DNA from 3 places in the Drancourtella sp. An12 genome. Region 1 is predicted to be linked to each of the others. Evidence: predicted binding sites of a transcription regulator. Region 1 holds the regulator's gene; each other region holds the start of a gene.
The links. The regulator LexA, encoded in region 1, represses DNA repair genes until DNA is damaged. The targets are predictions, from matches to a motif close to CNAACANNTGTTNG.

Region 1 (2,275 bases):
AGCCGGGAAGAAAAGAGGCACCGAATCTTCCGGAAGTCAGAAAACTGGCTTTTCAGGATATTGACGCCTGCCTTTATCTGATTCTGAAGGATTCCCTTGCCTACCTTCACACCCGCAATCTGGCCATTGACCCTATGACAGAGAAGACATATTTATACTATAAGAACTATCTGAACAAATAATCAAAAACAGGAGGAAGATGGATGAGCAACGCATTAGAAACATCAAAAAAGATGGCAGCCGCTGCCTGCCGTGCGCTGGACAGCAAAAAAGGCGAAGATATCCGGGTCATTGATATCTCGGAAATCAGTGTACTGGCCGATTATTTCATCATTGCAAACGGAAACAGCAACAGTCAGGTACAGGCTCTTGTAGATAACGTTGAGGAAGAGCTTGCAAAAGAAGGATATACCGTAAAACAGCGGGAAGGCTATGGCCTTGGGAACTGGGTGCTGCTCGATTTCGGAGATATTATCGTCCATGTATTTGATAAAGAAAACCGTCTTTTCTACGATCTGGAACGTATCTGGAAAGATGGAAAGACGATCTCCATGGAAGATCTGGAAAAGTAAATCCTGACAGGAGATGAAGAAAAGGCTGCGAACCTCAGGTGCTCGCAGCCTTTTGTAATATCAATATCCTTATCTCATAAATCTCAGCAGGCCGATCATCTTTCCGAGAATCGTAACTTCATCAACAATGATCGGATCCATGGCGTCATTCTCCGGCTGAAGCCGGTAGTGTCCGTCCTCTTTGAAAAACCGTTTCACTGTAGCCCCGTCCTCTACAAGGGCAACGACAATCTCGCCATTTTCCGCAGTCGGTCTCTGCTCGACCAAAATATAATCCCCGTCAAGAATTCCGACATTCACCATACTGTCACCGCGCACACGAAGGAGAAATGTCTGATTGTTTGGAAGGCGCTCTACCGGAATCGGGAAATAGTCTTCAATATTCTGCTCTGCCAGAAGCGGCTCTCCTGCAGCTACACGTCCGATAATCGGCACCTGTGCCATCTCGCGGCGTGTCAGATTAAACGACTCGTCCAGAATCTCGATCGCACGCGGCTTCGTCGGGTCTCGCCGGATGTACCCGTTCTTCTCCAGCGTCTCAAGATGAGAGTGGACAGAAGAAGTAGATTTCAAATGTACTGCTTCGCAGATTTCACGCACTGCCGGCGGAAATCCTCTTTCTAAAATCTGCGCTTTTATATATTCAAGAATCTCGGATTGCTTTTCTGTAATATTTCCGTTACCCATGGAATGTCCTCCTGCTTTTAATGTCTCTGTCAGACTACATACTTTTTTTCTATTTTATCACAGCAAGGTATAAAAGGCAAACAAATGTTTAGAAAATATGTTCGATCTGATTCCTTTTTGTAAAAAAAATAAGTGAATAAATATCTTGACTTCTATCTACCTTGCTATATAATGTAGACAAGAACCTTATTATACAAGGTAGAATGGAGGGAACGTTATGTTAAAAAAGAATGAGAAAAAAGGACTGATCATTTATTTGGGAACAGTATTTGGCATCACTTTGTTGATGGGCTTTCTGGTGAGAGCAGCTTTCCGAAACAATCAATCCGTTAGTATTTATGCCGGTGTACAGATGCTGTATCCTGCGATGGGAGTGATCATTGCAGGATTTTTCACACGCAAAGACCTTTTTCAGAAAATGAAACGCATTTACTGGACTTATCTGATCGCTGGAGTTGTCTGTATCCTCGCCCTTATACTTTACACCTTTTCCGGCAGTTCACTTTCAACCACGATGATATCTATTGCTGTAACAATCGGTGCGTTACTGATGTTTGTATGGATTTTTTTGATGGACAGTCCAACAAGAAATGCCTCTGGATTTGGTCTTGACAATAAAAATGTGCGAACTTTTATAAAATATGTGCTTCTGTTTTTGGCTTTCCAGATCATGGATATAGTAGTCAGTACCGTTTATCTGTTTTTCATCGGGGAACTTGCTTTCTCTGATTTGTCTCAGATGATCCACAGTGCACCATCAACTGCAGTTGTATTTTTAGTAAAATTATTCTTACTAATACCAGGGTTCTTTTTAAATTTCATGTGTTTCTGGGGAGAAGAGTACGGATGGCGGTATTTCCTGCAGCCGCTTTTGCAAAAAAGATACGGAATCTGTAAGGGGCTGGTCCTTGTTGGTGTGATCTGGGCGGTGTGGCATCTTCCGCTTACGCTCTATTATTATTCTCCGGAAGCACCAATGCAGGAAATGGTTTACCGGATTGTATTCTGCATCTGTC
Region 2 (2,275 bases), on a different contig from region 1:
ATAGTGTAACGAAGCATAGATATTCTATTGAAATGGTAAAAAAAGCAATAGAACCATTTGTACCAATAGAAGGTTTCTTGAAAATGCTAATGTTTGACTATTTAATAGGAAATTCAGACAGACATCAAAATAACTGGGCAATTATTATAGAAGATGATAAAATGGAATGGTCTCCATTGTATGATAATAGTTCTTCGTTATGTGCATATATTGCGGAAGAACAGATAGCAGGTTATTTTGGAAAAGATAAAACTAGGTGGAACTCACTAGTTGATACAAAATCAAGGTCATTGCTTCGATGTAAAGAGCTTGATGAAAAGCGTCCAACTCACTTAAATGTGCTGAAATATTTAAAAGAAAACTATTTTGACGAGACATGTGATTTTGCAAAAAAAATTTTTGCTATTATGACGGAAGAACAAATTTATGATATACTAAAAGTGTATTCGAAAGAGGAATTATCAGATAGTAAGAAAAAGTTAATTTCAAAATATTTATTGGAAAAAAGGCAGATGTTGAGAACGGTCTATTTTGGAGAGGAGGAGTAACGTGGCAATTAAAGATGGCAAGGACTATTTATATTTGATTTGGAAATGTGCTTCAAATAGACGACAATACATTGTTGGTCAGCTAACAAAAAATGGACAGTATGAGTTTCAATATTGTGAAGAAATAACAGAGGCTCTTAAAGTTGGATTTACACCTTTAGTATCATTTGAAAAATTAGAAGTTGTATATAAATCTGAAAAATTGTTTCCTGTTTTTGCCAGCAGGCTTCCAGATAGAAAAAGAAAAGATATCAACAAAATTTTAAAAAAATATGATTTGGAAGAGTACGATTCGTATCAGCTGCTAAAGAAGAGTGGGGCTAAATTGCCGATTGATAATTTACAATTTATTGATCCGATTTTAAATTATGAAAGTAGTTTTGAAAAATTATTTTATGTGGCTGGAGCAAGGCATTATTTGGGCTGTGATGGTAATCAGTGTAAGGAGGCAATTCAAGTTACAAGAGGAGATGAAGTTTTTCTGAAACATGAAGTTGATAATCCGCATGATGCAAATGCGATTCGTGTAGTCAATGAGCAACAAAAAACATTGGGATATGTCCCTAGGTATTACTCTCGAGCTTTTGTTAAGTTTATTGAGGAAGCTAGAGTTGAAGAATGCCATGTCGAGAATGTTTCAAAAGAGAATTGCTGCGATGAATGTATAAGGGTAGTAATAAAAATTACGGAATTAAAGAAATAATCAATTTTTAATTGTAATATGAATAATTGATTCAGTTAAAGTACAGAACGAATTCGAATGTTTGTTCTGTACTTTCTTTTTATACTTTGCTATAATAGCGGAAGAGAATGAAAATACTAGATTCATAAAGGAGATAATCATGGATCATTTTGAATTAGTATCAGAATACAAGCCGACCGGCGACCAGCCTCAGGCGATCGAACAGCTGGTTCAAGGTTTCAAAGAGGGAAATCAGTGTGAGACGCTTCTTGGTGTCACCGGTTCCGGAAAAACATTTACGATGGCAAACGTCATCCAGCAGTTAAATAAACCGACGATTATTATCGCCCACAATAAGACACTTGCCGCGCAGCTCTACGGTGAATTCAAGGAATTCTTTCCTCATAACGCCGTAGAGTACTTTGTCTCTTACTACGATTACTACCAGCCGGAGGCATACGTTCCGTCCTCAGACACCTACATTGCCAAGGATTCAGCGATCAATGATGAAATCGACAAGCTGCGGCATTCGGCCACTGCGGCGCTGTCTGAGAGAAAGGACGTTATTATTGTAGCGAGTGTTTCCTGTATCTATGGACTTGGTAGCCCGATCGATTATCAGAACATGGTGATTTCCCTGCGGCCGGGTATGATCAAGGACCGGGATGAAGTGATCGGGAAACTGATTGATATTCAGTATGACAGAAATGATATTGATTTTAAGCGGGGAACATTCCGGGTGCACGGTGACGTGCTGGAAGTATTTCCGGCGGGATCGGGAGAAAATATCATTCGGATAGAGTTTTTTGGCGATGAGATCGACCGGATCACAGAGGTGGATTCTCTGACAGGAGAGATTAAAAATGAGCTGAATCACATCGCGATTTTCCCGGCGTCCCACTACGTGGTATCAAAGGAAAACATGGACCGGGCGCTTGGACAGATTGAGGAGGAACTGGAACAGCAGATCCGTTTTTTCAAAAGTGAAGACAAGCTTTTAGAGGCGCAGCGGATTTCGGAACGGACGAACTTTGATATTGAGATG
Region 3 (2,275 bases), on a different contig from region 1:
AGCCAGTCCGCCTGGTACAATCTATGCTCCCGAAGAAGCGGCGGCCCAAGGTCCGTCCTTGCAGGAAGGGCAGAATCTTCATTCACATGAACAAACGCCGAGTAAAACACCCTCTTTAACTCAAACTTCTGATAAAGAGACTCTGCCACACGGATAATCTGATAATCGCTCTCCGGTGTTGCCCCGATAATCATCTGCGTACTCTGTCCTGCCGGAACAAACTGCGGCGCGTGCCGGTACAGCGCAAGCTCATGTGTATTCTCCTCCCGTTTCTTCTGTACATATCGCATCGGAGATAAAATATTTTTCCGGCTCTTATGAGGTGCCAGAAGATGCAGGCTCTCAGCCGTAGGAAGCTCCAGATTAATACTCATTCTGTCCGCAAGAAATCCCGTCATCCGAATCAGATCCTGAGATGCACCCGGTATTGCCTTTACATGAATATAACCCTGAAACCGGTACTGTGACCGCAGCCGGTATAAAGTCTCATAAATCAGGCGCATCGTATAGTCCGGACTTTTCATAATACCGGAACTTAAAAACAATCCTTCTATATAATTTCTCCGGTAAAACTCAATCGTAAGACGGCAGACCTCATCCGGGGTAAAGGATGTCCGCTCCACATCATTGGACGCACGGTTAATACAGTACTTACAGTCAAAAATACATTCATTGGTAAACAGGATCTTTAAGAGGGAGACGCACCGTCCGTCCGGCGTAAAACTGTGGCAGATCCCTGCTTTCTCGCAATTCCCGATTCCAGTTCCGTCTCCCCTTCTCTGAGTGCCGCTGGAAGTACATGCCACATCATATTTGGCTGCGTCAGAGAGAATGCTCAGCTTCTCATACAGCGTCTTTTCTTTCTGAATCCGAAAACAATCCACGTATCTCCCCTCCTCTTTTCGAACATATGTTCTTTTTATTATGATAGCACATACGTTCGGCATGCGCAAGGAGAAATTAAAAAACTCCATACAGGCAATGTTCTGTCTGTACAGAGTTTCTGATTATTTCCATATGCAGTTTTTCTCCAGCACTTTTACGATTTCCTTTAATCCCTCTTCGTCTTCCTCGGAAAAGCGTCCCACAAGCGGGCTGTCAATATCCAGCACTCCAATGACGTCGTCTCCGTCGTGGATCGGAAGGACAATCTCGGAATTCGATGCGCTGTCACAGGCGATATGCCCTTCAAATTCATGTACGTCGTACACTCTGAGCACCTGATCTTTCTGTGCCGCGGTTCCGCACACTCCCTGTCCCAGAGGGATCCGGATACAGGCTGTCTTTCCCTGAAATGGTCCAAGGTAAAGCGCTCCATCCTCCATCAGATAAAATCCGGCCCAGTTCAGATCCGGGAGTATCTGCCAGAGTAATGCGGACGCATTGGCCAGATTCGGAATAGGACGGCTCTGCGTCCCCGTCAGTGCATCCATCTGTTCTTTTAAAAGGCGATAATCGATCATGATTCCAACACCTGTGCTGCATCGCTTAAGTATGCATTGTTCACCTGGTCAAAGGCTTCGTTTTCCACTGCTTCTGTCAGCTTCGGATCGATCGGAATCCGGCCGAGTACCGGAATCTCCAGTTCTTTTGCAATGTCTTCAATATGACTCTTTCCAAAGACCTCGATCTTCCGTCCGCAGTCCGGGCACTCCAGATAGCTAAAGTTTTCCACGATTCCAAGTACCGGAATATTCATGTCTTTTGCCATATGATATGCTTTCTTTACAATCATGCTGACAAGATCCTGCGGAGATGTCACAATTACGACACCGTCCACCGGAAGAGACTGGAATACCGTAAGCGGTACATCTCCGGTTCCAGGAGGCATATCTACGAAGAGATAATCTACGTCACCCCACATGACATCGGTCCAGAACTGAGTCACCACGCCTGCGATGATCGGTCCTCTCCAGATGACCGGGGTATCTTCTTTCTCCAGAAGCAGATTGACAGACATGATCTTCGTTCCGTCTTTTGCTACGCAAGGAAGCATTCCCTCTTCATTTCCAAGGGCCTGCTCATGGATTCCATACATCTTCGGGATCGATGGCCCTGTGATATCTGCATCCAGAATTCCCGCCGTATATCCTTTCTCAATCATCATTCTTGCAAGGGATGCCGTAACCATGGATTTGCCGACTCCACCTTTTCCACTGATGACTCCGATCACTTTTCTGACCGCTGAATACGGATTCGCCGGTTTTCTGAAATCCTTCTTCTGGCTGGTACATGTCGATGCATGAGCACATCCGGCACATCCTTCTGAAGGACA

Region 2: uvrB (excinuclease ABC subunit UvrB) is a predicted target of LexA. The motif match lies at 1,306-1,319, and genes of this name have one in related genera.
Region 3: B5E64_RS04705 (putative DNA modification/repair radical SAM protein) is a predicted target of LexA. The motif match lies at 904-917, and genes of this name have one in related genera.

Annotation. Positions count from the first base shown of each region.
Region 1 is NZ_NFLO01000005.1:157,750-160,024, forward strand. It holds gene yqeK (bis(5'-nucleosyl)-tetraphosphatase (symmetrical) YqeK) at 1-182, shown strand, start outside; gene rsfS (ribosome silencing factor) at 204-572, shown strand; gene lexA (transcriptional repressor LexA) at 642-1,259, opposite strand; gene B5E64_RS07460 (type II CAAX endopeptidase family protein) at 1,477-2,275, shown strand, end outside.
Region 2 is NZ_NFLO01000009.1:102,106-104,380, reverse strand. It holds gene B5E64_RS09980 (HipA domain-containing protein) at 1-548, shown strand, start outside; gene B5E64_RS09975 (HIRAN domain-containing protein) at 550-1,251, shown strand; gene uvrB (excinuclease ABC subunit UvrB) at 1,391-2,275, shown strand, end outside.
Region 3 is NZ_NFLO01000003.1:133,340-135,614, forward strand. It holds gene B5E64_RS04705 (putative DNA modification/repair radical SAM protein) at 1-884, opposite strand, end outside; gene B5E64_RS04710 (GAF domain-containing protein) at 1,008-1,463, opposite strand; gene B5E64_RS04715 (Mrp/NBP35 family ATP-binding protein) at 1,460-2,275, opposite strand, start outside.